3 regions of the Paraburkholderia sp. EG286B genome follow, and region 1 is predicted to be linked to each of the others. Evidence: predicted binding sites of a transcription regulator. Region 1 holds the regulator's gene; each other region holds the start of a gene.

The links. The regulator LexA, encoded in region 1, represses DNA repair genes until DNA is damaged. The targets are predictions, from matches to a motif close to ACTGTATNNNNATACAGT.
Region 2: dinB (DNA polymerase IV) is a predicted target of LexA. The motif match lies at 1,197-1,214, and genes of this name have one in related genera.
Region 3: AB4Y42_RS05635 (VRR-NUC domain-containing protein) is a predicted target of LexA. The motif match lies at 8,523-8,540, and genes of this name have one in related genera.

Annotation. Positions count from the first base shown of each region.
Region 1 is NZ_JBFRCF010000006.1:447,790-458,129, forward strand. It holds gene AB4Y42_RS16165 (ABC transporter permease) at 1-816, opposite strand, end outside; gene nodI (nodulation factor ABC transporter ATP-binding protein NodI) at 875-1,789, opposite strand; gene AB4Y42_RS16175 (universal stress protein) at 2,110-2,580, shown strand; gene AB4Y42_RS16180 (DUF2939 domain-containing protein) at 2,642-3,325, opposite strand; gene AB4Y42_RS16185 (hypothetical protein) at 3,422-3,799, opposite strand; gene lexA (transcriptional repressor LexA) at 3,880-4,530, opposite strand; gene AB4Y42_RS16195 (sulfate ABC transporter substrate-binding protein) at 4,823-5,881, shown strand; gene cysT (sulfate ABC transporter permease subunit CysT) at 6,008-6,907, shown strand; gene cysW (sulfate ABC transporter permease subunit CysW) at 6,904-7,872, shown strand; gene AB4Y42_RS16210 (sulfate/molybdate ABC transporter ATP-binding protein) at 7,875-8,933, shown strand; gene AB4Y42_RS16215 (CysB family HTH-type transcriptional regulator) at 8,995-9,921, shown strand; gene AB4Y42_RS16220 (asparaginase) at 9,972-10,340, shown strand, end outside.
Region 2 is NZ_JBFRCF010000001.1:146,542-156,881, forward strand. It holds gene AB4Y42_RS00650 (enoyl-CoA hydratase-related protein) at 1-693, opposite strand, end outside; gene dinB (DNA polymerase IV) at 1,292-2,437, shown strand; gene AB4Y42_RS00660 (phospholipase D-like domain-containing protein) at 2,507-4,282, opposite strand; gene AB4Y42_RS00665 (GntR family transcriptional regulator) at 4,405-5,148, opposite strand; partial or broken gene AB4Y42_RS00670 (hypothetical protein) at 5,457-6,009, shown strand; gene AB4Y42_RS00675 (branched-chain amino acid ABC transporter substrate-binding protein) at 6,092-7,213, shown strand; gene lhpH (trans-3-hydroxy-L-proline dehydratase) at 7,234-8,241, shown strand; gene AB4Y42_RS00685 (hypothetical protein) at 8,435-8,740, shown strand; gene AB4Y42_RS00690 (hypothetical protein) at 8,803-9,030, shown strand; gene AB4Y42_RS00695 (H-NS family nucleoid-associated regulatory protein) at 9,102-9,500, shown strand; gene AB4Y42_RS00700 (NUDIX hydrolase) at 9,542-10,180, opposite strand; gene AB4Y42_RS00705 (haloacid dehalogenase type II) at 10,191-10,340, opposite strand, start outside.
Region 3 is NZ_JBFRCF010000002.1:491,084-501,423, forward strand. It holds gene thiC (phosphomethylpyrimidine synthase ThiC) at 1-1,264, shown strand, start outside; gene AB4Y42_RS05600 (glycine zipper 2TM domain-containing protein) at 1,477-1,698, shown strand; gene AB4Y42_RS05605 (hypothetical protein) at 2,027-2,407, shown strand; gene AB4Y42_RS05610 (L-lactate permease) at 2,637-4,235, shown strand; gene bamC (outer membrane protein assembly factor BamC) at 4,337-5,575, opposite strand; gene AB4Y42_RS05620 (DUF2844 domain-containing protein) at 5,964-6,440, shown strand; gene AB4Y42_RS05625 (DUF3443 domain-containing protein) at 6,437-7,717, shown strand; gene AB4Y42_RS05630 (hypothetical protein) at 7,849-8,427, opposite strand; gene AB4Y42_RS05635 (VRR-NUC domain-containing protein) at 8,548-10,290, shown strand; partial or broken gene AB4Y42_RS05640 (ATP-dependent DNA helicase) at 10,287-10,340, shown strand, end outside.

The DNA of each region.
Region 1 (10,340 bases):
GAACAGTACGGATGCGATCGCGAACGGCACCACCACGTAGATCGCGAGCACCAGCAGGTGCAGGCCGGCCTGCTCGACAGGCCGGTCGAGCATGGCAGGGCGGATCAGCGCAACGGCGTGCGCGAGCGGCAGCATCAGCGTGATGTGCTGCGCGGCCGCGGGCAGTTGCGCGATCGGAAAGAACACGCCGGAGAGCAGCAGCATCGGCGTGAGCACGAGCGTCTGATAAAACATGAAGAAGTCGTAGGAGGGCGCGAGCGCGGTGACGATCATCGCGCAGCTCGCGAACGCGAGGCCCGCGAGCGCGATCACGGGCAGCGCGAGTAGCATGGAAGGAAAGCTCGCGTAGCCGAGCAGGCCCGCCACCACCATGATCGCCACGCCCGAGAGCACCGACTTGCTCGCGGCCCACATCACCTCGCCGAGCACGACGTCGCCGAGCGTGAGCGGCGTGTGCATGATCGCTTCCCACGTGCGCTGCACGTGCATGCGCGAGAAGCCCGAGTACATCGACTCGAAGCTCGCCGACATCATCACCGAAGACGACACCGTGCCCGCCGCGAGAAACGCGATGTACGAGACGCCGTCGACGTGCCCGACCATCAGCCCGAGCCCGAAGCCGAGACCGAACAGATAGATCATCGGGTCGGCGAGATTGCCGAACATCGACGCGAGGGCGAGCTTGCGCCAGACCAGATAGTTGCGCCGCCACACGGCCATCCAGTGCGTGGCGTTCGAAGGCAGCGCGGCGCGCGGCTCGCGCACGCTCGCATGCTCGGGGCGCGAGGGCGTCGGGTTGTTGGTGCGTGTCTGCATGGTGTCCTTGGCGATTCGTACGCCGCCGTCGATCTTGCCGCCGTTAATCCAGCCGCCGTTAATCCTGCATCTCGCGGCCCGTGAGCCGCAGGAACACGTCTTCGAGATTCGCGGGCCGGTGCAGGTAGCGCAAATCGGAGCGATGGCGCAGCTTCGCATGGACGGGCGCGGGGTCGTCCACATAGCAGAACAGCGTCTCGCCGCTGATCTCCGTGCGCTTCGCATCGCCCGCGAGTTCGTCGCGCAGCGCCACCGGGTCCGGTCCGTACACCTCGATCACGTCGCAGCCGATCTCCGATTCGATCAGCGCCTTGGGTGCGCCCTCGGCGATCTTGCGGCCTTCCTCGATCACGCAGACGCGATTGCAAAGCCGTTCGGCCTCCTCCATGAAATGCGTGGTGAGGAGGATCGTCTTGCCGCGCGCGAGCAGCGAGCGCAGCCGCTCCCAGATCAGATGCCGCGCCTGCGGATCGAGGCCCGTGGTGGGCTCGTCCATCACGAGCACGTCGGGGTCGTTCACGAGCGCGCGCGCGAGCGTGAGACGCCGGCGCATGCCGCCGGAGAGCTCGCCCACGCGCGCGTCGGCCTTGCTTTCGAGGCGCGCGAATTCGAGCAGCGGCGCGACGAGGTCGCGCGTTTCGCGCGCAGACAAGCCGAAGTAGCGGCCGAACACGAGCAGGTTCTCGCGCACGGTGAAGTCGGGGTCGAGATTGTCGAACTGCGGCACCACCCCCACGCGCTGGCGGGCGTGGCGTGCGCGCGCCGGCACCGGCTCGCCGCACAGGCTGATGCGACCCGCATCGGGCGAAACGATGCCGAGCAGCATGCGCAGCGTCGTGGTTTTCCCCGCGCCGTTCGGGCCGAGCAGTCCGAAGCACTCGCCGGGAACGACGTCGAACGACAGGCCGTTGACGACCGCCCTGTCTCCGTAATGTTTGATGACCTGCTCGAATTCGATGGCGGGTGCTGGCATGGACCGGTTGAACGTGAGTCGAACGGGCATCGCGCGAGTCGCTCGAAGTACCGAACGAAAAATCGCACGAAACAAGGCGGCCCATTTTAGTGCATTGCTGCGTGGCGGGTCGGGCCGCGCTTCGAAGCGGTTTGACGATACGCGGGCAAATGCATGTCACGGCAAGCATTCAGCACTGAGCAAGATGCGTGCGGCGGTCGCGACACATCTGGCGTTTTTCGATGCACACCTGGCGTTTTCCAGCCCTTGCATGTGGAATTGCGGCGCACCATCATGAGAATCGCACAGCCTGCAAATCACGCGGGCGGGGAGAAGCGATCATGGCGAGCTATAAAAAAATTCTGCTCTGTTACGACGGCTCGCGCGAAGGCCGCAAGGCACTGCGTTGCGGCGCCGATCTTGCACTCGATCTGCAAGCCGAGACGCATTTGCTCTCGGTCGTCGACATGCGTTCGACGATTGCGCAGAGCGCCGGCTTGCTGACCGATGTGGCCTGCGGCCGCTTCGAAGAAACGGCGCGCGAGATCCTTCAGGAAGGCGTGGACTGGCTAACCGAGCGCGGCGTGCGCGCTCAGGGGCATTTCGCGTTCGGTCATCCGATCGACGAAATCGCGAATCTGGCCAACGAGCTGAATGCCGACCTCGTGGTGGTGGGCCACCGCTGCCGCACGGGGCTCTCGCGCTGGTGGATGGGCGCGGGCAACACGCCGCTGCTCGACCGCGTATCGTGCAGCATTCTGGTGGCGTGTTCGTCGGCGGCTGAGGAAAAGCAGCAGCAAGCCGCCGCATAGCGGATCAAGCGGGCCGGTTCGTAGAGAGCCGGCCTGGCTCGGCTGTCACCACCGGTCTGTCTCAGTTCGAGACGTTGCCTTCGTCGAGCTCGACGGCCGAGAGCTTCCACGAGAAGAGCCCGTGACGCTGCAGGATGGCGGCGTAGTGCTCGCCCGTACTGCCGCGGTCCCACGTGAGCGCGAACTCGTTGAGGCCGCGATAGCCGGCCGTGGTCACTGGCCGGGCCTCGGGCGCGGGATTGCCGGATGCCGCCGGGGCCGGTGGCGAGGCAGAGGCGGGTGCCGATTGCGCCGGTTCCGCCGATTGCGTGGATGGCGCGCCGGATTCCGCCGGCGGCGGCGCGTGCGGGCGGTCGCCGGGCTTGCCCGTCGGCGGCATGCCATCGAGCAGGGCGGCCACGCCTTCCGGTGTGGCGTAGGCATCGACGAGCGGACTAATCAATGCCGCGCCAATCACGGCGCCGAGGATCAGCAGCGGATTGCTGCTGTGCTGCCCCTCGACGCGCCGATGCAGCATCTCGCCCACCTGCTGTTTCAGGCTCAGGCGCAGCGCAGGGTAATCGACGTACTCGTTGAGCGCGACGGCGTCACGCGCATCGGCGGCGGCTTTCATGTGCTTCACCGCGATATAGGGCGACGCATAGGCGTAGCCGATCGCGGCAACCACCATTGCGACGGCAACCGTGATCGCGACGGGCTTTTTCCAGCCTTGGGTCTTACGCGGGGTAGAGAGAGATTCCGTCATCGGCATAGGGCAAATCGTTTAAACACGGTGTTGACCGCAAACCAGGCCAAACGATCCCGCCCGTAACCTCTTCTCACATTTCAGCTGCGTTCCTGCTTACTTCGCGAGCGCCGCGGGCAGGTCGCTGTGCTGTTCGGCGATGCAGCGGTCGATCGCGCGGCAAACCGCGTCGACCGTACCGACGAGGATGAGCCGCGACGGGCCCTGATAGACGCGCACGGGCGCGCGGCGCATGGGCTGTTCGGTGTTGAGCGTGCTGTTGAGCGACACGCGCGCAAACGCGGGCTGGGCCGAGGGCAGCACGGGCAGGTCGGCCGTGCTGGCCGCCACCATCTCTGGCGAGTCTTCGAAAAGCGAGCCGCTCAGCGCGGCAGCCGAACCGCGCACTTCGCGGACCGCGCACGAGGCGATTCCACGGAGATGGCGAAGACGGCCGAATTGGCGGAAGGGCAGCAGGCGGGCAAGGCGTTCCATGACTCTCTCCAGGTAGTGCGCAGACGGTGCGTGCGCAAACTCTGCGCGAACTGCGCGCAAACTACGCGCAGACGGATTGCTTAGAATTCGGTGGGGCGGATCAGGCCGACCGCAATGCCTTCGAGCGCGAATTCCGCGCTGCCGGCCTCGACAAAAATATTGTCGTAGTCGGGGTTCTCGGCGATCAGCTCGAGCCCGTTCGGACGGCGCTTCAGGCGCTTCACGGTGACGTCGTCGCCAAGGCGCGCCACGATGATCTGGCCGTCTTTCGCTTCGGCCTTCTTCTGCACGGCTAGCAGGTCGCCGTCGAGGATGCCGGCGTCGCGCATGGACAGGCCGCGCACCTTCAGGAGGTAGTCGGGGCGGCTCGAGAAGAGCGCCGGGTCGCACATGTAGTTCTGCGAGATGTGCTCCTGCGCGAGGATCGGGCTACCCGCCGCGACGCGGCCGACGAGCGGCAGCGAGAGCTGCATGATGCTCGGGTGCGGGAGCGTGAACTGGTGCGGCAGGTCGTCGGGCCCCGGCACGAGACGGATGCCGCGCGAGGCGCCCGCAGCCAGTTCGATCACGCCCTTGCGCGCCAGCGCACGCAGATGCTCCTCCGCGGAGTTGGCCGAGCTGAAGCCGAGTTCCGCCGCGATCTCGGCGCGCGTGGGCGGGAAGCCCGTGCGCTCGATGGCCCGGCGAACCAGATCGAAAACCTGCTGCTGTCGTGCGGTGAGTTTGGTCATGGCGCCACTGTATGTTTGAACAGGTAACTGTATTTTTATACAGTACTCGCCACTTTTCAAGTGTTACTTGAAGTTCATCGACTGAGCGTTGCCATCAGGCCGCTTTCCCGTGTTTGCGCGGATGAAACCGCGTTCCAGCAGCGACTTCCTCTGCCCTTACCACTTTTGCGTATTAAAAAATGAGAAAACATCATTTTTAATAATGTAAGCGGATCGCTAGACTGGCCTCCATCGTTAGCTGCAACTCACCAATGAGCGCAAACGAGCACACACGAGAACGGAGAACAGATAGATGGGCACGACACATACGGGGCGCGCGGGCTGGCTGAAAACACTGGCGGCAAAACTGGTCATCGGCGTGGCGCCGCTCGTCGGGGTCACGGCGATGGCGGCCATGGCGCCCATCGCCGCTCACGCGGATACCTCGCTGCTCAATGTCTCCTACGATCCGACGCGCGAGCTGTACCAGGACATCAACGAAGCCTTCATCAAGCAGTGGAAGCCGAAGACGGGCGAAACGCTCACCATCAAGCAGTCGCATGGCGGCTCGGGCGCACAGGCGCGCTCGGTGCTCGACGGCCTGCAGGCCGACGTCGTGACGCTCGCGCTGGCATGGGACATCGACGCGCTCGCCAACAAGGGCATCGTCGCGAAGGACTGGCAAAAGCGTCTGCCCGACAACGCCTCGCCGTACACGTCGACCATCGTGTTCCTCGTGCGCAAGGGCAACCCCAAGCACATCAAGGACTGGGACGATCTGACCAAACCGGGCGTCTCGATCGTCACGCCGAATCCGAAAACCTCGGGTGGCGCGCGCTGGAACTATCTCGCGGCGTGGGCGTATGCGCTGCACCAGCCGGGCGGCAACGAGCAGAAGGCGAAGGACTTCGTCACGAAGCTCTACAAGAACGCGGGCGTGCTCGATTCGGGCGCGCGCGGCGCGACGACGAGCTTCGTGCAGCGCGGCATCGGCGATGTGCTGATTGCATGGGAGAACGAAGCATTTCTCTCGCTCAAGGAGTTCGGCCCGGACAAGTTCGAGATCGTGGTGCCCTCCGTGAGCATTCTGGCTGAGCCGCCGGTCGCCGTGGTGGACAAGGTCGTCGACAAGAAGGGCACGCGCAAGGAGGCCGAGGCCTACCTGCAGTTCCTCTATAGCGAAGAGGGCCAGGAGATCGCCGCGAAGAACTTCTACCGTCCGCGTTCGGACAAGGTCCCGGCGGCGCTCACGGCGAAGTTTCCGAAGCTCAAGCTCTACACGGTCGACGACACCTTCGGCGGCTGGCCCAACGCGCAGAAGACGCATTTCGCAGATGGCGGCGTGTTCGATTCGATCTATCAGCCGCAGTAAAGCTGTCGGGCAGTACGCGGTCCGCATAACGACGTGACCGCATAACAACGAAGCGCGCCTACGGGCGCGCTTTTCGGCGCGAATTGGCAACGCACGAATCGCGCAACCCATGTCTGGACGATGAGCATGACAACGTTTCGATTGCGCAAGCCCAGTGCGCTGCCTGGCTTCGGCTTGACGCTCGGCATCACGGTGGCTTACCTGAGCCTCGTGGTGCTCATTCCGCTTGCCGCCACCTTTCTCAAGACGGCGACACTCGACTGGAGCCAGTTCGTGCGCGCCGTGTGGTCGCCGCGCGTGATCGCGTCGTACCGGCTCACGTTCAGCGCCGCGCTCGGCGGGGCACTGATCAATGCGGTATTCGGCTTCCTGCTCGCGTGGGTGCTCGTGCGCTATACGTTCCCGTTCAAACGGGTGATCGATGCGCTCGTCGATCTGCCGTTCGCATTGCCCACTTCCGTGGCGGGCATTTCACTAGCCGCCGTGTATGCGGGCAACGGCTGGATCGGCCAGTTCCTGCAGCCGCTCGGTCTGAAGATCGCCTTCACGCCGCTCGGCGTGCTCGTGGCGCTGACCTTCATCGGCTTGCCGTTCGTCGTGCGCACGGTGCAGCCGGTGCTCGAGGACTTCGAGCGCGAACAGGAAGAGGCCGCCGCGTGCCTCGGCGCAACGCGCTGGCTCACGTTCCGCCGTGTCGTGCTGCCCGCGGTGCTGCCGGCGCTCCTCACCGGCTTCGCGCTCGCGTTCGCGCGTGCGCTGGGCGAGTACGGCTCGGTCATCTTCATCGCCGGCAACGTGCCGATGAAGTCGGAGATCACGTCGCTGCTCATCATCACGAAGCTCGAGCAATACGACTATGCGGGCGCGACGGCACTCGCCGTAATGATGCTCTGCGTCTCGTTCGTCATGCTGCTCCTCATCAATTCGCTGCAGTGGTATTTGCAACGCCGCACGAGCCGCGGCGTCTCGGCCGGCAGCGCGCCGAATGCCGTGGCGGGCGCAACCGTCGCGGGAGGTGCGCAATGAGCACGCTGCCGCAACAACGCAGCACGCGCCGGCCGGATCCGGTCACCGAATCAGCGTGGGTGCGCTGGCTGCTGACTGGCATCGCGCTCGCGTTTCTCGCGCTGTTTCTCGTGGTGCCTCTCGTCGCCGTGTTCTGGCAGGCGTTGTCGAAGGGCATCGGCTTCTATTTCACGTCGCTCGTCGATCCCGATGCGCTCGCCGCGATCAGGCTCACGCTCATCACCGCGGCGATCGCGGTGCCGCTGAATCTGGCCTTCGGCCTCGCGGCTTCATGGGCGATCGCGAAGTTCGAGTTTCGCGGCAAGGCGCTGCTAACCACGCTGATCGACCTGCCGTTTTCGGTTTCGCCCGTGATTTCAGGGCTCATCTACGTGCTGCTGTTCGGTGCGCAGGGCTGGCTCGGACCTTGGCTCGAAGACCACGACGTGCAGATCATCTTCGCGGTGCCGGGCATCGTGCTCGCCACGATCTTCGTGACGTTCCCGTTCGTCGCGCGCGAGCTGATTCCGCTGATGCAGGCGCAGGGCAACGACGAAGAAGAGGCCGCCCACGTGCTGGGCGCCTCGGGCTGGCAGATGTTCCGCCGCGTGACGCTGCCCAATATCCGCTGGGGTCTGCTGTACGGCGTGATTCTCTGCAATGCGCGTGCGATGGGCGAGTTCGGCGCAGTCTCCGTGGTGTCGGGTCATATTCGCGGCCAGACCGACACGATGCCGCTGCACGTCGAGATCCTTTACAACGAGTACAACTTCGCGGCGGCATTTGCCGTCGCATCGCTGCTCGCGTTGCTCGCGCTCGTCACGCTCGGCCTGAAGCTGCTCGCGGAGCGCCGCCTTTCGGCGCAACTGCGCCGCGCGGACGAGATTCCCGCTTACGCCGGCCCGCAAGCCGTGGCCGTGCAACACGTTTCACAACACGCAGCGCCTCGCGCCGTGCGCCAACCGATTCAAGCAGGGGAGCAGTAAACATGGGCATCACCGTCAGCAATCTGCACAAGCGCTTCGGCGACTTCACCGCCCTCGACAACGTCTCGCTCGACTTTCCGCCGGGCGAACTGGTTGCGCTGCTCGGACCTTCCGGTTGTGGCAAGACCACGCTGCTGCGCGTGATCGCGGGCCTCGAATACGCCGACGCGGGCCAGGTCGTGCTGCAAGGCCAGGACGTGGGCGAGGTGGGCGCGCGCGAGCGCCAGGTGGGCTTCGTGTTCCAGCATTACGCGCTGTTCCGCCACATGACGGTGTTCGAGAACGTGGCGTTCGGCCTGCGCGTGAAGCCGCGCAGCGAGCGGCCCTCGGAGGCCGTGATTCGCGCGAAGGTGCATGAATTGCTCAAGCTCGTGCAACTCGACTGGCTCGCGCAGCGCTATCCGTCCGAGCTGTCGGGCGGCCAGCGTCAGCGCATCGCGCTGGCGCGCGCGCTCGCCGTCGAGCCGAAGGTGCTGCTGCTCGACGAACCGTTCGGTGCGCTCGACGCCAAGGTGCGCAAGGAGTTGCGCTCGTGGCTGCGGCGCCTGCACGACGACCTGCACATCTCGACGATCTTCGTTACGCACGACCAGGAGGAGGCGCTCGAGGTGGCCGATCGCATCGTCGTGATGAATCATGGGCACGTGGAGCAGGTGGGCAGCCCGCAGGACGTCTATGATCATCCGCAGACGGCTTTCGTCTACGAATTCCTCGGCGCCGCGAACCGGCTGCGCGGCAGCGTCGACGCACGCGGTTTCGTCGCCGAGGGCGCCGCGCAGCCGATCTCGGTGCACGCGGGCTTCGAAGGCCCGGCGCTTGCCTACGTACGGCCGCACGACCTCGTGCTGCACCGCGAAGCGAGCGATCATCGCGACGGCATCGTCGTCGACGTGCGCCGCGTGGTGACGCTGGGCGGCTCGGTGCGCGTGGAGCTGGAAAGCCGCACGGGCGGCGCGCTCGAAGCCGAGCTCGACCGCGAGTCGTGGCGCGCGCTGGGGCTTTCGGTGGGCGAGGGCGTGACGGCGGTGCCGCGCGGGCTGCGCGTATTTCCGGCGCAATGAGCGTTACAGTGCTCACATCGACAAAAACGAATAATCGGTCAGCAGTCCCGGAGAGAAGACCATGAATTTTCAGCAGTTGCGCTTCGTGCGCGAAGCCGTGCGGCAGAACATGAACCTGACCGAAGTCGCGAACGTGCTGTATACGTCGCAATCGGGCGTCTCCAAGCAGATCAAGGATCTCGAAGACGAACTCGGCGTGGACATTTTCATTCGCCGCGGCAAGCGTCTGACCGGCCTCACGGAGCCGGGCAAGGCCGTGCATCAGCTGATCGAGCGCATGCTGCTCGACGCCGAGAACCTGCGCCGCGTCGCGCGCCAGTTCGCCGACCAGGACAGCGGCCACCTCGTGGTCGCGACGACGCACACGCAGGCGCGTTACGCGCTGCCCAAGGTCGTGCACCAGTTCCGCGAAGTGTTTCCGAAGGTCCACCTCGCGCTGCGCCAGGGCAATCCGCAGCAGATCGCGCAGATGATCATCAACGGCGAGGCCGACCTCGGCATCTCGACCGAGGCGCTTGACCGCTTCCCCGATATCGTCACGTTCCCGTGCTACTCGTGGCATCACGTGGTGGTCGTGCCGAAGACGCATCCGCTCGTGGGCCGCGAAAATCTCACGCTCGAAGACGTGGCCGAGTATCCGGTCATCACCTACGACCAGGACTTCACGGGCCGCTCGCATATCGACCAGGCGTTCGCGAAGGCGAGCGTGGTGCCCGACGTGGTGCTGACCGCCATCGACGCGGACGTGATCAAGACCTACGTCGAACTCGGCATGGGCGTGGGCATCGTCGCGGCGATGGCCTACGACCCGAAGCGCGACAGCGAACTCGTCGCGCTCGACACGGAGCATCTCTTCGACGCGAGCACGACCCGGGTGGGCCTGCGCAAGGGCGCGTTCCTGCGCCAGTACGCGTACCGGCTCATCGAAATGTTCGCGCCGCAGCTGACCGAGCAGCAGATCGCGAGCCAACTGCGCGAGGCAACCTGAAAAGCGCGCTGATTTTCTCGGCGGGCGGCGGATCGCTTAAAATCGCCGCCATGAATACTTCCACTTCCTCTTCCGCGGCGGCGCCCAGCGCGCTGCCGCGCATCGCCGTGCTCGCCACCGGCGGCACGATTGCGGGCTCCGCCGCGGACGCTGCGAACACCGCGGGCTACCAGGCCGGCGTGATCGGCGTCGCGCAACTGCTCGCAGCGGTGCCGGGCATCGACGCCATCGCGCAGATCCATGCCGAGCAGATCGCGAGCATCGACAGCAAGGACATGTCGCTTGCGCTGTGGACCACGCTCGCGCAGCGCGTGAACGAACTGCTGGCCAGCGACGAAGTCGATGGCGTGGTGATCACGCACGGCACCGATACGCTCGAAGAAACCGCGTACCTGCTGCATCTCACGGTGAAGAGCGCG
Region 2 (10,340 bases), on a different contig from region 1:
CCGCTCCTGAAACTTCGCGCTCTCGCTGTCCATTTGCGCAACCAGCGTTTCGGCTTCGCGCATCAGCTTTTTCATGGCGCTCAATGAACCGGCCGGCTTGGCGGCGATTCTTTCGGCCATCCTGCGTGCATCGTCGCGTAGTTGCTCCTTTGCGCAGACCTTGTTGGCAAGACCCCACGCGACAGCGGTTTGCGCGTCGAGCGACTCGCCCAGCGCAAACATCTCGAAGGCCCGCACGTGGCCCACGCGCAGCGGCAGCAGGTAACTGGACGCCGCCTCGGGGACGAGCGCGAGATTGACGAACGGGGTGATCAGTTCTGCGTCCGGCGCGAGCAGAACGTAGTCGCAGTGCAGCAGCATCGTCGTGCCGATACCGACCGCCTTGCCCTGGACCGCCGCGATAATAGGCACGCTCGACTTCGCCAGCGCATGCAAAAAGCGATGCACGTGTCGCTCACTGGGCCCCTTACCCGATGCTATGGCTGCGAACTCGCCCACATCGTTGCCCGCGGTGAACATGTCTCCGTCCCCTTGCACCAGCAATACGCGCACACGGCTGTCGTGCTCCGCGTTCTCGATGATGTCGGCCAGCGTGCCATACATCTCATTCGTCAATGCATTCTTCTTGTCCGGTCGGGCAAGCGTAATCGTCAGAATGCCGACGGCTTGATCGACGTGAATTTCCGCGCTCATGTGCGCTCCTGAAATTTAGTTTGCATGCGAAGTATATAGGTAGTTCGCATGCAAAGTAAACCGGAGGGTCGATGCCATGCAATTTGGGGCCGGCTCGCGAACCCCGCTCCTGATGACGTGTGAATGCTGAATCTCTAGCGGCCCGGAATTCGACCAGGTACTCCATTCGCGACGTCGCGCCACTCCTCGCCCGCACGCAGGCTCCGTAGCATTGAGGCATTACGAAACAGACAAGCAACCGGAGGACTGAACATGCTTATTCTCACCGCCGTTATCGTGATCGCCGGCGTGGCGATCTGGAGCGTCTACCGGCGTTTGCATTCGCGCCAGGACTGACACCATGAGAGGCTGTTTCACCGGCCTCGTCGCAGCAGCCCGCCACGCCGGCGGGCTTTTTTTGTTTCCGCGCCCAGGTTTGTGGGGAGGCCACATAAGAAGACGTTTGCGAACCCTTGCGCACTCAAAAAATATCTCCGAATCAGATTCAGCATCCTGACAAAATTACTGTATAAATGTACAGTTCCGGGAATATCCGCAAAACGCAACGTAGCGTGTCGATCACGCGGAGCCATCGAGAGCTATTTTTGAGTACCAAGGCATGCCAGATGATCGGCGCATAGCCCACATCGACATGGACGCATTCTTTGCGTCGTGTGAACTTTCGCAGTATCCCGAACTACGAGGCAAAGCCATGGTGGTTGCCGGTCGTCGCTCGGACGCGCCCCGAACGAAGCCGGACGGCACACGCGAGTTCTCGCGGCTACGCGACTATGTGGGCAGAGGGGTTCTGACGACCGCGACCTACGAGGCTCGCGCACTCGGCGTTCATTCCGGCATGCCCGCCATGAAGGCCGCCCGGTTAGCGCCGGATGCGATTCTCCTTCCAGTGAACTTCGACCTCTACCGAACCTACTCGCGACTGTTCAAGGATGCCGTCCGGTCAATCAGTTCGAGCATGGAAGACGTTGGAATCGACGAGGTCTACGCAGATGTTTCACTCACGAATGGGGATTCCGAGGCAATCGCGCGCAAGCTCAAGTCCGCGGTCTTCGAAGCCACCAATCTCACCTGCTCCGTCGGCATCGCGCCAAACAAGCTGCTTGCCAAGCTGTGCTCCGATATGCAAAAGCCGGACGGCATCACCATCCTGACGCTGGAGGACGTGCAATCGAGGATTTGGCCAATGGCCGCAAACAAGATCAACGGCGTCGGCCCCAAGGCGGCCGCCAGGCTCGCGTCTTTTGGAATCGCGACGATCGGTGAGATCGCTGCGCGCGACGAGCACTGGCTCGTCGAAAACTTTGGACGAAGCTACGGTGCGTGGCTTCGCAGAGTCTCACACGGACTAGATGACAGGCCGGTGGTGACGTATAGCGAGCCCGTCTCGATGAGTCGCGAAACCACATTCGAGCGCGATCTACACGCGGTACGGCACAGACAGGAACTGGGCGCAGCGTTTACCCGCCTATGCGAACAGGTGGCGCTCGACCTCCAGCGCAAGGGCTATCTGGCCAGGAAGATCGGCATCAAGCTGCGCTTCAATGACTTCAAGACAGTCACGCGTGACGTCACGCTTCCTGAGCCTATTGATGACGCGAAAGCGTTGCGGCGCGCGGCGACCGAGTGCCTGAAAAGAGTCGAACTCGTTAAATCCATCAGGCTGCTGGGCGTCAAGGCCGGCAACCTCCAGCACGCCGGAGAAGTTTCTGGTAACGAGTCGCCTCAATTCACGCTGGATTTTTAGCCGGCAACGCGCAGCGCCCCCGTCGTGCGAGGCGTGCGCGGTGACTACGCAAACACCGAAGCGAATGCATCAACTGGCCGGATCCGATGCCAATGCAATCCGTGCCTTCTCCTCTGGACTATTCGCCTTGTAATACTTGTCGGCCCATTTACGGTCAGGCTGCAACAACAGGCGCTGCACGGTTCTATGCTGCTGCTCCTCGATGCCAACGGCGCGGGCACGATAGTGCTCGTAGAGCCGCATGAATTCAGCGAGGTAAATGCCGGCGATGCGCGTGTCTTTTATTTCGAGCAGATTCTCGTCGTTGAAATGCTCGGAGTTGTTGCTCATGTTGGCCGAGCCCGTGTAGACAATCGGATTGTCTCCTTCGGCGTCGATCACAATGAACTTGTGGTGGATGATGACCGGAGCGTAACTGGGCGCGACTTCGCCAGGAAAGAGCCGCAGCTCGGGTTCGAATCCTTCGGGCACGGTTGCCGGGGAAAAGTACGATGCGTCGATGACGTCGCGGTTTTCCCTGCTTCGATGATAGAGCGCGAGGTTTGCCAGCGCAGTCGTGCTCACGGCTTCGCCCGCTTTTTGCGCCTCTTGCGCATTCTCAGCGGACTTTTCGCTAATATTGTTGACGAGCCCGAACATCATCAGCCCCTTGTCGCCGGCGGCAAAGCAGGCGTCGCGAAGCGGTTCGTCGGTCGGCATGAAGAGGCAGAATAGGACGGAGTGCTGCGCCTTTCCTATCGCTTCGACGATGGTATCGATCTGGGTACGTCGGGTTTTCGTTTCCGGCGAGAAGCAAACACGCACCGCTGCGCTTCCCACCGTCACGGAATCGGACCAGCCATTCGTGAGTTCCGCGGTCTGGTTGATCGGCGGATTGCTGGCGATGGCTTTCGTTCTGTCGTCGTACAGTTTCGCGAGGTCGGCCGAATCGAACAGGTGAAGCACGTTGGCCTGTTCCGTGATGCCTTCCGTCGTGAAATTCGCAGACCCTGCCACGACGAACGCCGGGTTGCCTTGCCGATCGCCCCGATCCGTCACGATGAGCTTGTCGTGCATGATATGCGTCTTGTCGCGCGGGCAGAACGTCACGACGCTGCCTAGTTCATCGACCGCGGGTTGATTCGGTGATGGTGCGGGCGGCTTGCCTTTTTCGCGAACCAGGTGCGAGTCGTAGACGACGGCGACATTCGCTTTGCCGTGAGCACTCCCAAACTCCTTGAACGCCGGGATCGCCCAAAGCGGGTCGGTCAGGTGATAGACGGCAGCCGCCGCGCGCGACGCGTCCAGGAATATTTCCTTGAACACGAGCTGCATGTCGTTGGCGAGCCATGTTCGAAGTTCAAGCGCCTGTGCGGCCGGCGGCGCGGTATGCGGGTCGATTCCCATGGCCTTCACCTGTCGTGCGAAAGCCTGTGAGCTCACCACCGCACGGTTGAACCAGGTACCCACGCCGTCTTCGATATGCGCCGGAAGCGTGACGTCAACCGAACTCGCCTCCGCGGTCAACAGATTCACATTGTCCGGCGTACCGACCACCGGATAGACCGTGTACTTGAACTGCTTGCCTCTGTCGGCCTCTTCGATACGCGCGTCCCACCACATGAATTTTTGAATCGGCGCGATGTTCGAAGGCGCATCGGGCTTCCCATCCGGCACCGGCCCGTTGAAGGTGATTCGATTGGGGAGCCAGCTGCTCGCCTCATGGGTCTTTCCGTCCGGGCTCGTGAAACCCGGGGCCCGCTCAATGGCGAAACCGAGGAAGTCGGCACGTGTCGCACCGTCTGGCCAGTCGAGCGCGAGTAAGACCAGCGTCGGGGAGAGATAGCTGCGGACCTTCGTCGACATCGTTGACCTCTGCTGTGTTAGCCAAAGGCCCCAGTTTCAACCATCAGTTTGTTGAAACGGTGAACGAAGTATGTTGCCTGGATGTCGTTTCGATGACGCTGCCCAGAGACGCGACAAACTCACTACTGCGGTGTGATATCTCTTTGCACGCGATGAATATGCTGCTCGACATAGAACGCCGCCGCATCGGCGTCTCCGCAGACAATGGCTTCGTAAATCAGCCGATGTTCGGCAACGTACAGTCGAATGCGAGCCGGGTCGTAAATCCCGTCGTCCTTGAGCCGCTTCCACAGCGACTGGTCCATGGTCGATGCGATTTCTTCCGCGAGCTTCGCTAGCAACGCATCCCCCGTCATCACCGCCAGCTGACGATGAAAGAGCCGGTCGCTGTTGTTCCACAGCGCGCGCTCTTCGGGCGTCGCCACGTCCGTCAACGTCTCCATCTGGTCCAGATAGTGCTCGGCCAGCCGGTCTCGCTGTTTGCGTGCCGCCGCTCGCCTTGCAATGGCGGGCTCGAGGATCAGGCGCACGTCGAGCGTCGCCGACGGGCTGAAGTCCGATGTGGATTCCCCGGGCTGCGTTTCCACGCTCGGCGCTGCGGCGAGAATCTGGTCGGCCGTGGATGCCACGTAAGTGCCCGAGTTGCGCTTCGTCACAACCAGGCCCTCGTTTTGCAATTGTCCGATGGCTTCGCGCACGGCAGGCCGCCCAACGCCAAACAGCGTGGCCAGTTCGCGCTCCGACGGTAACCGGGCATCGGGCAGGAATCGGCCGCTGCGGATCTCGGCCCGGATCTTTTCCGACACCTGCTCGTAAATCTGCAGGGGCCGAAAGTTGCCTTCAAGTTCGAAGCGAGCGGATGCCATCGTGTGTTCCCGGTGCGGCGTGAGGTGGTTCTCAAATATACCACTTTCGCGACCACTTCCTGATGCCCACTACGGCGCGTCCACGCTAAAAATCGGGAAACTCCGAACCACCTTTCCGCCTCCATTGCGACTTTTTGGTCGGATAAAAGCCCACGTCGACACCAGATCGGCACAGATTGGCTTGCCATTCACCCACTAGTGGTATAGATTCGTTCCACACCGCTCCCCGAGAAATTGGCCGGACTGAAGCCAGAAAGCCCCTGGCCGCATGCATCCGCTTTTCGACGCCCAGAACCCAAGGCTTCCGAATGACCTCACGCGACGTCCGAAATTTCGACGCGGCCGCGACGGCTGCGCTGCTGGACTACCGCCTTCTCGTACGCGCGCTGGCCGAGACCGTCGTCGAATACGGCGCCGGCAAGGTCGTCAGCCCCGAGCGTCTGGTCATCCCCATCCAGCAAGGCGGCTTGATGCTGTCCATGCCGGCGAGCGCGCCAGACATCGCCATTCACAAGCTGGTCAATGTCTGCCCGACCAACACCAGTCGACAGTTGCCGCCAATCACGCGGAAGCGCTCGCGGCCATCTTCCCGGAGGCGCAGTTGCGGGCAAAGGGCCGTTCGAAGGCCGATGCGGACGAATTCGTTGCGATGGCAGTGCCTGGGTGGTCGATGACCCCGTCGGCGCGAAACACGAAGCCGGTGACCTCATCCAGGCCAACGTGGACTGGAACGCTGTTTCCCCGCTGGCCAACGCCCTCTCCGGAGAATTCCACGCGACGAAACCCATTCTCTTCAAGAGCGTAGGCTGTGCAGCATGGGACCTGGCGGCATGCCGGGTCGCTCGCGACGCCCTGCGCTAAACGTCGTTCGTGACGGCGCCGCGCCGTCACAGCAGCAGTGCAAGTCCGCTTTCGCCTGGCAGTCCAATAATCCGGAGACATCATGCGCCATCTCGCCACCACCCTCGCCGTCGTCACGGCCGCCGGCTTCGCCCTCACCGCACAAGCTCAAACTGTCGTCACCATCGGTCACTCGGCGCCGCTAACGGGCCCGCAGGCGCCGAACGGCAAGGACAACGAAAATGGCGCCCGCCTCGCCATCGACGAACTGAACAAGAGCGGCGTGACGGTCGACGGCAAGAAGGTGACCTTCAAACTGGATTCGGAAGACGATCAGGCGGACCCGAAGGTCGGCGTCCAGGTCGCGCAAAAGCTCGTCGACAGCGGCGTGGTTGCCGTCATGGGTCCATACAACTCCGGCGTGGCGATTCCGGCATCGCGTGTCTATAACACCGCCGGCATTCCGATTCTCCCCGTCGCTTCGAATCCGGCGCTGACGAAACAAGGCTTCAAGAACATCTTCCGTATCGGCGCAAGCGACGAGCAGTTGGGCGGCACGATGGGCCAGTTCGCCGCGAAGACGTTGAAGGCGAAAACCGCGGCGGTGATCGACGACCGCACGGCGTATGGGCAAGGGGTGGCGGAGCAGTTCATCAAGGAGGCGAAAGCGAACGGCATCCAGATCGTCGACCGGGAGTTCACCAACTCGTCGGCGACCGACTTCCTGGGCATCCTTACCACCATCAAGGCGAAGAATCCCGACGTCATCTTCTTCGGCGGATACGCGGCTCAGGGCGCCCCGATGGCCAAGCAGATGCGCGCACGCGGACTGCGTGCGAAGTTGCTGGGCGGCGACGGCATCTGCTCGGCCGACATGGGCAAGGTCGCGGGCGAAGCCGCGTCGATCGTGTATTGCGCGCAGGGTGGCGTCGCGCTCGACAAGACTGCGGCGGGCCGTGACTTCCTGAAGAAGTACAAGGACACCTACCACACCGACACGCAGGTCTATGCCGTCAACTACTACGACGGCGTGAAGCTGCTCGCCGACGCAATGGTCAAGGCCGGCACCACCACCGACAAGGCGAAGCTCGTCGCCCAGTTGGCGAAGACCGACTACAAGGGCGTTGCGGGCACTTACTCATTCGATGCAAACGGCGACCTCGTGGGCGCGCCGACGACCGTCTACATCATCAAGGACGGCCTGCCGGTTCCGTACGGTCAGTGAGCCAATAGCGTAAAGACATCATGAAGACTACTCGTACCATTACGACCGTCGAAGTGCATACCGGCGGCGAAGCGTTCCGTATCGTCACCAGCGGATTGCCTCGCCTGCCCGGCGACACGATCGTGAAGCGTCGTGCGTGGCTCAAGGAAAACGCCGACGAAATCCGCACCGCGTTGATGTTCGAGCCGCGCGGTCACGCCGACATGTACGGCGGCTATCTGACCGAACCGGTCAGCCCCACCGCCGACTTCGGCATCATCTTCCTGCACAACGAGGGCTACAGCGACCACTGCGGACACGGCGTGATCGCGCTGTCCACCGCAGCGGTCGAGCTTGGCTGGGTGCAGCGCAGTGTTCCGGAAACGCGTGTCGGCATCGACGCTCCCTGTGGCTTTATCGAAGCGTTCGTTCAGTGGGATGGCGAACACGCCGGCAACGTGCGATTCGTGAACGTCCCCTCGTTCATCTGGAAGCGCGATGTCACTGTCGAGACGCCGTCCTTCGGCACGGTGAAGGGCGACATCGCTTTCGGCGGCGCGTTTTACTTCTACGCCGACGGTCAACCGCATGGCCTCGCCGTGCGCGAGTCGTCGGTCGAGGAACTCATCCGCTTCGGCGCAGAGGTGAAGCGAGCCGCGAACAGGGCCTACCCTGTCGAGCATCCCGAGATCCCCGAAATCAACCACATTTACGGCACCATTATCGCCAATGCGCCGCGCCACGAAGGCTCGACGCAAGCCAATTGCTGCGTGTTCGCGGACCGCGAAGTCGACCGCTCGCCGACCGGCTCCGGCACGGGTGGACGCGTCGCCCAGTTGTATCTGCGTGGCGAACTCGGCAAGGACGAGACGCTCGTGAACGAGTCCATTATCGGCACGGTCTTCAAAGGTCGCGTGCTCAGCGAGACGACCGTCGGCGACTTCCAGGCAGTGATCCCGGAAGTCGAAGGCAACGCGTTCGTGTGCGGCTTCGCGACCTGGATCGTCGACGAACGCGACCCGCTGACTTACGGGTTCCTGGTCCGCTAGCCCCTTCCTCCTCGTGGTACCCGTTGGCGCGGAACGCTGTGAATCAGCGTCCGCGCTTTTTTACGTATCGCAACAATCGAAATAACGCGCCGTTACGAAACTCGCACCGCCGTTGCACTTGTGTCCGGTCCCGCCGCCTACACTCCGAACCGTGCTGACCAGAAACGCACGACACGTGCGGAGGAGTAGTGAAATGAAAAGGACGATTCTCGGCGTGGTACTGGGCGCGGCCGCACTGGCTGCTTCGAGCGCAGCGTTTGCGCATGTCGATCTGGCCGTGGGGGTCAACCTGCCTGGCGCCGCCTACGCCCCGGCTGAACCGGTGTACGTTGCTCCGCCGCCCGTTGCCTACGCGCCTCCTCCGGTCGCGGTGGCCTGGCGCGGCGACGATGACTGGCGCGCGCGTCAGTGGCGGGAGCACGAATGGAGCGAACACGAGCGTCGCGAACACCAATGGCGTGAGCGCGAGTGGCACGACAATGGCCGCTGGGGCAACTGAGCCGGTTCCAGAACTCAAATCTCACACAAGTGTTTATCATGAACGTCAATAATCGAATTAGAATGCTTGCCGCGGCGGCCACTTTGGGACTGGCGGCCGCCGGAAGCGCACATGCCGCCGGCTGCCTCAAAGGCGCTGTCGTGGGTGGCGTAGCCGGACATTATGCGGGCCACCACGCGGTTGCTGGAGCCGTTGGCGGCTGCATCGTGGGACATCACGTTGCGAAAAAACATGCGGAGGATCGGGCCGCGGAACATGAAGCCGAACGCTCCCAGAAGCCAAGCACCTGATTCCCGCTGGACCTTTCGCTACCGCCGCCAGGGACGCCTATTCAAGCTGTGATATCCTGGCGGCACGCGACTTGCGCTATATTCTGCTCAAGAGTTGCATTCAGAGCGAAGCACAACTAGAAATGGACGAACGAAAACGCGAAAGCATCGTGGCCTATCTGCGGCGTCGGATGGCCGAATTTGGTATTGAACCCGAAGATATCGCCGCATCCATTGCGGCAGACGCCGCGCAAATGCGCGCCGCACGTTACCGGGATGCGGCTGGCCACACGTGGGACGGCAAGGGCGACGCCCCGCGGTGGGTGGTGCAGGCGACGAGCGCGGGGCAGTCGCTCGAGCATTTTGCCGTCGGCGAGGCGGCTGAACCTGAACAGCAGTCAGTGAAAACCCCAAGCGTGGATTGGCGCAAGGACCCCTTTGCCGGCAGCCGCCTGGCAACCGTCAGAGCGGAACACTCCGGCGCCGCCTGAAGCATCACCGTTAGCTGCCGCCCCGGCGTCAACGAGAAACTTCAGTCGAATTCGACGCCACTGTTATTGCGCAGCGCATCCAGTCGTCGAATTTGTTCCGGCAGAATCCGGCCTTGCGACAAGGCTGGAAGGTCATCGATATCGAAGAATTGAACGGCGTCGGTTTCGGCGCCGGCTATTTCCCCTGCGCGCACGATTTCCCCGAGGAAAACCAGCTTCCAGATGTGAAACACGGAAGGCGGATGTCCGTGCTTGAGCATGTCCCACACGGCCAATAGTCGAACGATATTCACGGTGTAGCCGCTTTCTTCACGCGCCTCCTTTGCCGCGTTCTCAGCGGGGGAAACGCCTACGTCGGCCCAGCCGCCGGGCAGGGACCACAAACCATCCACGGCCTCTCGCACGAGAAGGATCTGACCGGACGGATTGAAGACGGCGCATCGGACATCGAGTTTAGGATTCGCGTATCCCGTTTCGAAAGCAAAGAGCGCGGCGACATCGCCGGTTTGCATCGACGCCATTTCCGCGAGTTGATGATGCGCGATGCCGGCGATTTCCGTATACCGTTCCGTGTCGAACGGGCTCGTCGCGTAATGCAAACCCGATTGCGCAAGCGCCAGTAGCCGGCGCGCCTGCGCAAGACGTGTTCTCAGCGATTCCTGTTCGGCGGGCGTGGGCATTTATACCGCCTTACTTCTTCGCCGCGGCTTTCTGATGCGCCTTCGCAAAGTCCGCCATGCTGTTGAAGCGGAAGGCGACGTTCGGCTGCCAGCCGGGATTCATGGTCGCGCCAAAGCCCGGCTGCGAATGACGGCGGTAAATCCAGCACGACGCCAGACC
Region 3 (10,340 bases), on a different contig from region 1:
TCCCGCGAACATCAACCACCCGGAAAGCGAGCCGATGATCATCGGCCGCAACTTCCTCGTGAAGATCAACGCGAACATCGGCAATTCGGCGGTCACCTCGTCGATCGGCGAAGAAGTCGACAAGATGACGTGGGCGATCCGCTGGGGCGGCGACACGGTCATGGACCTCTCGACCGGCAAGCACATTCACGAAACGCGCGAGTGGATCATCCGCAACTCGCCGGTGCCGATCGGCACGGTGCCGATCTACCAGGCGCTCGAAAAGGTCAACGGCAAGGCCGAAGACCTCACGTGGGAAATGTTCCGCGACACGCTCATCGAGCAGGCTGAGCAAGGCGTGGACTACTTCACGATTCATGCGGGCGTGCGCCTGCAGTACGTGCCGCTCACCGCGAACCGCATGACGGGCATCGTCTCGCGCGGCGGCTCGATCATGGCCAAGTGGTGCCTCGCGCATCACAAGGAGTCCTTCATTTACGAGCATTTCGAAGAGATCTGCGAAATCATGAAGGCCTACGACGTGAGCTTCTCGCTCGGCGACGGTCTGCGTCCCGGCTCGATCTACGACGCCAATGACGAAGCGCAGCTCGGCGAACTGAAGACGCTTGGCGAGCTCACGCAGATCGCGTGGAAGCACGACGTGCAGGTGATGATCGAGGGCCCGGGCCACGTGCCGATGCAGCTCATCAAGGAGAACATGGATCTCCAGCTCGACTGGTGCAAGGAAGCGCCCTTCTACACGCTCGGGCCGCTCACCACCGACATCGCGCCGGGCTACGACCACATCACCTCCGGCATCGGCGCCGCGATGATCGGCTGGTTCGGCACGGCCATGCTCTGCTATGTCACGCCGAAGGAACACCTGGGCCTGCCGAACAAGGACGACGTGAAGGAAGGCATCATCACGTACAAGCTCGCGGCGCATGCGGCCGATCTCGCGAAGGGTCATCCGGGCGCCCAGGTGCGCGACAACGCTTTGTCGAAGGCGCGCTTCGAGTTCCGCTGGGAAGACCAGTTCAACCTCGGCCTCGACCCGGACAAGGCGCGCGAGTTCCACGACGAAACGCTGCCGAAGGACTCGGCCAAGGTCGCGCACTTCTGCTCGATGTGCGGCCCGCACTTCTGCTCGATGAAGATCACCCAGGACGTGCGCGACTTCGCGGCCAAGCAAGGCGTGAGCGACGACGAGGCCCTCAAGAAGGGTATGGAAGTGAAGGCGGTCGAGTTCATCAAGCAAGGCGCCGAAATCTATCAGCGCCAGTAAGCGCTGACTTCGGGCCGACTCAGGGCTCACTACGCCCCGGCGGGCGCTCGCCGTCCGCCGAAACATTTTCTAACGACTCCCACAACTCTCTGACAAGCGCACACACCCGGATACGGGTCGCGTGGCTAGGATGGGGATATCGAAGGTGTGGCGTGCGCGCCAGCGCACGTCGGACCGCCCACTCGAACGCATCATGCGTGGGGAGTCGAACAATGAATACGCTCAAACGTGCACGCACGCTACTCACGGTGACGACACTCGTCGCCGTGCTGGGCAGTCTTGGCGCTTGCGACAACATGTCGAGACGCGACCGCGATACGGTGATTGGCGCGGGCGTGGGCGGCGTGGCCGGCGCGGCGATCGGCGGCAATGCGCTCTCCACCGTGGGCGGCGCAGCGGTGGGTGGCGTGATCGGCAATCAGGTTGGCAAGTAAGTGGCAAACAGGCATTAGCGCCAGTACGAAGCGACGATGCGGCTGCACGACTGGCCGCACGATCGAAGCGACGGCACGCAACAGAAACGACACGGCAGGCAACACGCCATCCCAGGCGTGCATCAGGGAAGGATGCGCGGCGCAGACCCTCACGGGCTGCGCCGCGTTTGCTTGGGTCGATGCCATCGCAGCCACCGTGCTACGCGAAATATTCGGTTAACGATGCACAACACAAAGCGCGTTCGTACGGCGTAAGCTCAAGCGATCAGACGGCTCGGGCCTGATGGCGATCATCCTGCGCGGCCGTTCGCCACTCGCGGAGCCCGCCATGAAACGTCCGTCTGTGTTTGTGATCGCCGCCGCGAGCGCGCTCCCCGCGCTTTCCGGCTGCTACTACTACGCCCCCTACGGCTACCCGCCCTACTACTACGGCACCGTGCCCGTCGCGGCCACCCAGCAGGAAACCGTAGTCGCGCAAACGGCGCCGAACCCGGCTCCGGCCGCCATGCCCGACTCACAGTATCCGGGGCCGCTCTATCCTTCGCCGCCCGTGGCGATCGCCGTGCCCGCGTGGCCGGCCTATCCCGCTTATCCCGCCGCGTATCCCGCGTACTACCCTTACCCCGCGTACGGCTGGGGCTGGGGCGCGCCCGCCGTCTCGTTCGGCTTCGGCTACTGGGGCGGCGGCGGTGGGCACTGGCATCACTGACGCTCACGCTGCGCGCCACGCCGGCATATGCGCCGCAAAACAGTGCCGGACCGTACTTTCCCTCCTTGACGCTCCCGTGTCGTTATCTATCCTCCAAGTGGGCTAGCGGGGATTGAAGCACCGCCTTAACTCGGCCACCTGGCCGCGCACTGAACTCCACAGCCGACGACGCGCCCCGGCGCACGCTGTCACTGCTGCGCCGATAACGAACCAGCATAAAGGAGACGTGATGTTCCACCAGCTGTTGACCCCCATCGGCAATTCGCTGCTGTTTTCGTTTCTGATCGCCGTGCTGCCGATTCTCACCGTGCTCGCCCTGCTCGGCTGGGCGCGGCGGCCCGCATGGCAAGCCTCGCTAGCGGGGCTCGTAGTCGGTCTGATCGTCGCGATCGGCGGCTGGCAGTTTCCGGTCAATCTCGCGATCAGCTCGGTGCTCGCGGGCGTGGTGTTCGCGCTCTGGCCGGTGATGTGGATCGTCGTCACCGCGATCCTGCTCTACAACATCGCGCTGCGCTCAGGCCGCTTCGCGGCCTTTCGCATGTGGCTGCTCGACAATCTGCCCAACGACCGGCGCATCGTGCTCGTCGTGGTCGGCTTCTCGTTCGGCGCCCTGTTCGAAGGGATTTCCGGCTTCGGCACGCCGATCGCTATCACAAGTTCGCTGCTCATCATGCTCGGCTTTCCGACGCTCGAGGCGCTGACCTTCACGCTGATCTTCAACACGGCGCCGGTAGCGTTCGGCGCGCTCGGCGTGCCGATCACCGTGCTCGGCGCAGTCACGCACCTGCCCTCCGATCTGCTCGGCCAGATGGTCGGCCGCCAGTTGCCGTTCTTCGCGTTGCTGCTGCCGTTCTATGTCATCGCGATCTACGCGGGCATGGGCGGCATGCTGCGCATCTGGCCGGTGCTGCTCGTCTCGGGCGGCAGCTTCGCCCTCACGCAGTTCGTCACCGCCAACTTCATCAACTACAGCCTCACCGACGTGCTCTCGTCGCTCGTCTCGCTGATCCTCACCATCCTGTTCCTGCGCGTGTGGAAGCCCGCGTCCGATCCGCGCTTCGCCATCAAGGTCGATCGCGCGAAGGAAGCGCGCGGCGCCGTGCGGGGCGCTCAGGGCTGGTATCCGTGGATCATCGTCGCGGCCGTCGTGATCATCTGGACCGTCGCGAAGGTCTTCACGATCGGCGAGGTGAAAGTGCCGTGGCCGGGCCTCGACAAGGCCGTCTACATCACGCTCTACAACACGCCCTATGGCGCGATCTGGGACTTCCAGCCGCTCGCCACCGGCACGGCGATTCTCGTCGCGGCGATCATCACCGCATTCGTCGTGCGCCTGAAGCCCGCCGATTTCGGCGTCGCGATCGTCGATACCTGGGTGCAGACGCGCATCGCCATCCTCACGGTCGCGACGATCGTCGGGCTCGCGTTCCTGATGAACTACTCGGGGCTCACGTATACGCTGGGTCTCGCGGTGTCGTCGGTCGGCGCCTTCTTCCCGCTCGTTTCGGCCTTCCTCGGCTGGGTCGCGGTGTTCCTCTCAGGCAGCGACACCTCGGGCAACGCGCTGTTCGGCAACCTGCAGGTGGTGGCCGCGAAACAGCTCAACCTCAATCCGATCCTGATGGCGGCGACCAACTCGTCGGGCGGCGTGATGGGCAAGATGATCTCGCCGCAGAACATCGCGACGGGCGTCGCCACCACGGACCTGAAGGGGCAGGAAGGTATTGTGTTCGCGAAGACGTTCAAGCACTCGATCCTGTTGACGGTGCTGCTCGGCATCCTCGTGTGGCTGCAGCAGAACGTGCTCACCTGGATGATCCCGCACTGAGTATGGCGCGCGGGCATGAAAAAACCCACCTGCGCGGGCAAGCGCAGGCGGGTTTTTCTTTTGCAGTCTTGAGCCAGACTACGCTGGCTCAGGCGCAATGCTTAGTGCAGTTCGTCGACCACGAGGCTCATGATCTCCTGCGCCGGGCGCGACGAGTCGATCTGGCCGCTGTCGTCCACGATCGCGACGCGCGTCTGGTTGTCGGTCACGGCGCGCACGTTGAGCTTGTACTGCTTCGCGGTCTTTTCCTTGCGGCCGTGGAAGATCTGGTTCCAGAAGCCCTGCTCGTCCGAGCTGTGGTCCTTCGGATCGACGTAGCGCACGTAGTAGATGCCCTTCGTGCGGTCGCGATCGTCCACCGTGAAGTTGGCGCGATCGAGCGCGATGCCCACGCGCACCCACGCGCGGTCGTACGGCTCGCCGAGCGTGAGCTCCGACGAGGTGTACTGGCCAGACGTGCCCTGCGCGTTCGACGAGCCGCTGCCCGATTGCTGGCCCACGGCTGCGACGTTCTGCGCGGCCATGGCGGCCGCAGCGGCGTCCGGAGCCTTCGACTTCGCGTCGGTGCCCTTGCTGTTGGCCTTGGCGTCGGCTTCGGCCGCGACCTGCGCGTCGGGCACACCCGGCTTCGCGTTCGCGAGCGTCATCATGAGGCGCTTGAGGTATTCGGCTTCGAGCGCGGGATCGTTGGGCTTCGGCACCCACTTGCTGGTGTCGTTGTTGGTGCCCGAGAGCTGTTCGCTCAGACCCTTCTGGCTGATGAACACATAGGTGCCGCCAGTGGGCGACGTTTCGAGGCGCGTGCGGTACTTGTTACGCTCGGCGGTCACGTACGAGTTGCCCGTGGCCCACGAGAGCGTGTTGCGGATGAGGCCGTCGCTGATCTTCGGATGGGTTTCGTTCCAGTCCGTTTCCATCACGCCCTTGTCGCGCTGGTCGACCACGAGCAGGAAGCCCTGTTCCTGCCAGAAGCGGCGCACTTGCGCCCAGACCTGGTCGGGCGTGCGGCTGTCGATCACGAGCCAGCTCTCCGTGCCGTCACGCTGGATATGCATGCCCGGCACCTGCGGAACCACCTGGGCTTCGTCGGACTGCGGCGCGGCGGCCTGGGTCTGCTTGAGGGAAGACAGCGAGGTTTCGCCGCCCTGCGGCGCGAGCGAGCGCTGGTCGGACGCTTCGTCGAGCATGTTCGGCGGCACAGCGAGCGAGGACTGCTTCGCCTTGGCGTCACTACGGTAATCGATCTTGCCCGGCGTCGGCGAGCTGCAGCCGGCGACCAGCCCGCCCGCCATCAGAAGCGCGAGTGCGCGTGCGGCAAGACGTTGATGAAAATCACTCATGTTCGGGTAATCCCTTCGGCTACGCCACGGCCAGTTTCCGTGGATCAACCAAACATTTTACCGGTCCGGCGGCCCGCTGTGCAAAAACCACGGGGTGGCACGCGATCCAGGCCCGGTATCCGCCGCGGCGACGCGCGCCGAAACGCGAGCTCGGCTCCCCAAACCGCCCGCGCCGTAACATTCATCGACATTCGATCCGGCGCAGCCAACCTGCTGAAAAGCCGCCAATTTCCTTTTGGATCAATGCATTAACTCCGCTCCACGCCAAAACGTTGCTTTGCGCTATGCCGCCCTTCCACTCCGGGACGCTCGCAAGAACGACCCTGGTGCTAATTTCATTTCGAAATCTCAAAAAAGAGATTCATAAAAAGCAGGACCGGAGAGCGTCATGAAAACTTGTAATCTCACCCAGGCGGGCCGCGCCGCAGCCTTCGCCTGCGCGCTCAGTTGCCTCGGCTTCACCGCCGTGCCGGCCCGCGCCGCGCTCGGCGACACCGCAGCCGTGCCGGCCGGCGCCGCCCTGCGCAGCGTCGGTGGCGGCGCCGGCCGCGTCGTCAGTTACGTCGACGACAACGGCACGACCATCAACGCCTATGTGGGCAGCGCGACCGGGACGGTCTTCGCGTACACGTGGCAGGGGCCGGCTCAGCCCAACGTGGAGGCGCTGCTGGGCCGTTACGCAGCCGACTGGCGCAGCGCCGCCGCGGCGCTTCACGCCACAGGCCGCAACGGCCTGCATGCCGCGCGCGTGGACGGCGCGCAGGTCGTGGTCGAGACGGCCGGCGGCCATATGCGCGCCTACGCGGGACGGGCATGGCTGCCCGCCGCGCTGCCCGCGGGCGTGAGCGCCGGGGATCTCCAATGAAAGCCCGCCCTCGGCGCCTCGCCCCCCACGCCCTCCTCGCGCTCCTCCCGCTTTGCGCCGCGCTCACGGCTTGCGGTGGCGGCGATGCCGGAACAGCGTCCGCGACCACAGGCGCCACGGCGCCCGCCAGCGTCCCGGGTGTCGCAAGCGCACCGTCGACCACCGGCACGAGCGGCACCGTGCCGCAATCGACCACGCCCAATGTCGTGGCCGTCACGGTCGGCCCGACACCCACCTCGACGCGCAACATGCTGATGACGAGCGTCACGGTCTGCGTGCCGGGCACCGCGGACTGCGCGAGCGTCGACCACGTCCAGGTCGATACCGGCTCGCAGGGCCTGCGCCTGCTCGCTTCGGCGCTGCCGGCGGGCCTCGCGCTGCCCGCCGTGCCAGCCGGCGCGGGGGCCGACATCGCCGGCGAATGCGCCGTGTTCGGCACGGGCTACACGTGGGGCGCGGTGCGCAGCGCCGACGTGAAGCTCGCGGGCGAAATCGCCGCCGCGCTGCCGATCCAGGTGATCGCCGACCCGGCCGTGCCGGCCGCGGCGCCGGCCGGCTGCGCCGGCAGCGGCCTCGCGATGAACAGCGCCGCCACGCTGCGCTCGAACGGCATCCTCGGCGTAGGGCCGTTCAGCGCCGATTGCGGCGTGTCCTGCGTCAGGGCGGCAGTCACGCCGTGGTACTACGGGTGCCCCGCGAGCGGCTGCACGGCGAGCACGCAACCGCTTGCGCAACAGGTCAGCAACCCGGTGGCGGGCTTCGCCACCGACAACAACGGCGTAATCATCGACTTGCCGGCGCTGGCCGACAGCGGCGCGTCCGGGCTGCGCGGGTCGATGATCTTCGGCATCGGCACGCAGGCGAACAACGCGCTCGGCAGCGCAACCGTGCTGCGCGCGAACTCGGGCACGGGCTATGTGAAGACGACGACATCGGACGGCACCGTCTACTCGCTGAGCTATCTCGACACGGGCTCGAACGCGCTGTACTTCAACAGCCCGACGATGACGCGCTGCGGCTTCTGGTATTGCCCGAGTTCGCCTGTCAGCCTCAGCGCGACGATAGCCGGCATCGACGGCGTGGGCGCTCCCGTGACCTTCGCGGTCGCGAGCTCGACGACGCTGCTCGCCACCGGCAACTGGGCCTTCAGCAATCTCGCGGGCTACAACGGTCGCGCGTTCGGCTGGGGACTGCCGTTCTTCTTCGGGAGGCGCGTGTTCACGGCGATCGCCTCGCAGGCCACGCCAGCCGGCAGCGGACCTTTCTTCGCGTTCTGAGCGCGCCGGCGGCCGCCTACGTCTCATCAGTCACAAACGACGAAGGCCTCCTGGGAGGCCTTCATGAGCGCAGATTGCGCCAGCGACGGGTGCCGCCGCAGCCGCGCCACGGCGAGCCGCGTGCGTTCGATTTAGTCGTTCGCGGCGTTCGGGTCGGGCGTGGTCTTCGCGAGCTTCGGCGGCGCGAGCCAGCGGAACGTCGCGAGGCCCGATTCGTTGAAGGTGCACTCCGCAGCCGCCGGCGTGATCGCGGCCTTCTTGATGCCGAGCTTTGCGGCCAGCAGCGCGACCGGCGTAGTCGGCTTGCCCTCCGCCGCGCCGCCCTGGGCGACCGGAGCGGTGGGAACCGAAATCGTGCCGGGCAGCGCTGCCGCCTGCACCGTCGGCGCCGTAACCGTGGTCGCCTCGTTGGCGCCCTGCGCCGCGGTGGACGACGCTGCCGATGCGGCCGAAGCCGCCGAGGCAGACGGCGCCGATGCTGCCACGACGGCCGACGCCGCGCCGTTCTCGAGGCGCCCTTCGACCACCACGCGCGCGCCGCGATACGTCGTCGCGCTATGCGTGACTTTGAGGTCGCCGAGCGTCGTCTCGGCAAGGCGGCTACGCATCGCCTCTTCGCAAGCGCTGGTGTTGCGGTACTGCGCCGCGCATCCCGCGAGCAGGGTGACGGCGGCCGCGAGGCCGGCTAAGCATGCGTTACGTGTGTTCATCGCTCATCCGATTTTCAGGCTGCGGCAATTGTAGCGTACGGGGCGGGGAATCCCTGACGGCGCTCGCGATCACGCGCGACCCTGCTATCATCGCCGCTGTATATCCATACAGTGCCGCGCGTGCTTCCCGACTCTCCCGATCCGTTCTACTACCTCGCCAACTTCGAGCGTGCGCTAGCGTGGCTCGACACGCGCTGCGCCGACCTGTTCGACGACGCCGAGCGCAGCTTCGCCGACGATTTCGCCCAGATGCCGCAGGCGTCGCGCGCGCTCTTCGTGCGCATGCTGATGCGCAAGGGACCCCATTTCCGCGCGAGCCGTCTCGCGTACGACGAGATCGGCTGCCCCCGCGCGGCGGCGGCACCGCTCGTCGCGGCGGGCTGGCTCGACGACGCACCCGCGCTCGATCTCGACGCGCTCGCCGCGCTGGTCACGAAAGCCGAACTGCAGACGCTCGCCCCGCGCCTCGGCATCGCGCTCGAAGCGCGCGCCACACGCTCGGCGATGCTCGAGGCGCTCGATGCACACTATGCCGCCGCACCCGAGCCGCGCGACTGGCAAGCTTGGTTCCCGGCCTCGCCCGACACCGTGCTGCGGTTCGCGAGCGCCCCGCTCTGCGAGCGCCTGCGCCTGATGTTCTTCGGCAACCTGCATCAGGACTGGTCGGAGTTCGTGCTCGCCGACCTCGGCGTCTTTCGCTACGAAAGCGTGCCCTTCGATCGCGCCTCGCGCGCGTTCCAGCGCCGCGAGGACATCGACGCGTATCTGGCGCTGCGCGATTGCCGCGACGGACTCGAGAGCGGCGCGGGGACCCAGGACTTCGACGCTGCCGCTGCCATCGGCGCAACCCTCGAAGCGCTCGACACGCTGGCGCCGCGCACGCAAGCCAACGCGTGGCTGCGCGCTCGCCACGACAAGCTGCGTCACGCCGCGGGGCTCGCAGCCGAGCGCGCGGGCGAAGCCGAACTCGCGTGGCGCGCTTATCTCGACTGCGGTCATCCTGAATCGCGCTATCGCCGCGTGCGCGTGCTCGAACAGCTGAACCGCCGCGAAGAAGCGCTGGCGCTCGCGCAGACCATTGCCGATGCGCCCGCGAACGAAGAAGAAGCGCAGCGCGCGGCACGCACGCTCGGGCGTCTCGCGCGCACGCGGGCGAAGTCGAAGACGAGCGCGGAGCCGGGGTTCGCGCAGCTCGAACTCTCGCTGCCCGCGGCGCCCGGCGCGCTGCGCGTCGAGGAAGCCGCCCGCATCGCGCTCGCCACGCCGCAAGCGCCCGTGTTCTATGTCGAGAACACGCTGATCAACGCGCTCTTCGGCCTGCTCTGCTGGCCCGCGCTGTTCGCGCCGCTGCCGGGCGCGTTCTTCCACCCGTTCCAGCGCGGCCCCGCCGACCTGCAAGCCGCCGACTTCGTCGCACGCCGTGCCTCGCAGTTCGCAGCCTGTCTCGCCGAACTCGAAACGCATGCCTACCGCGACTCGATTCTGCGGCGCTACGCGGAAAAATCCGGCACCCAGTCACCGTTCGTCGCGTGGCCCGCGTTGAGCGACGAACTGCTCACGCTCGCCCTCGACTGCTTCCCCGCCGCCCATCTGCGCCTGTGGTTCGAGCGGCTGCTGCGCGAACCCGTTGCCAACCGTTCGGGGCTGCCCGATCTCGTGCGCTTCTGGCCGCACGAGCGGCGCTACGAACTGATCGAGGTGAAAGGCCCCGGCGACCGTTTGCAGGACAACCAGCGCCGTTGGCTTGCCTATTGCGTGCAGCACGGCATGCCGGTTTCCGTGTTACAGGTGCGCTGGCCCAACCTGCCCGACGCAGCCGACGAAACCGGCGACGGCGTCGCCCAGGCGCCGCGCGCGCCATGAGCTACACCGTCGCCGTCCGCACGCTGTGCGAGTTCACCGCGAAGCGCGGC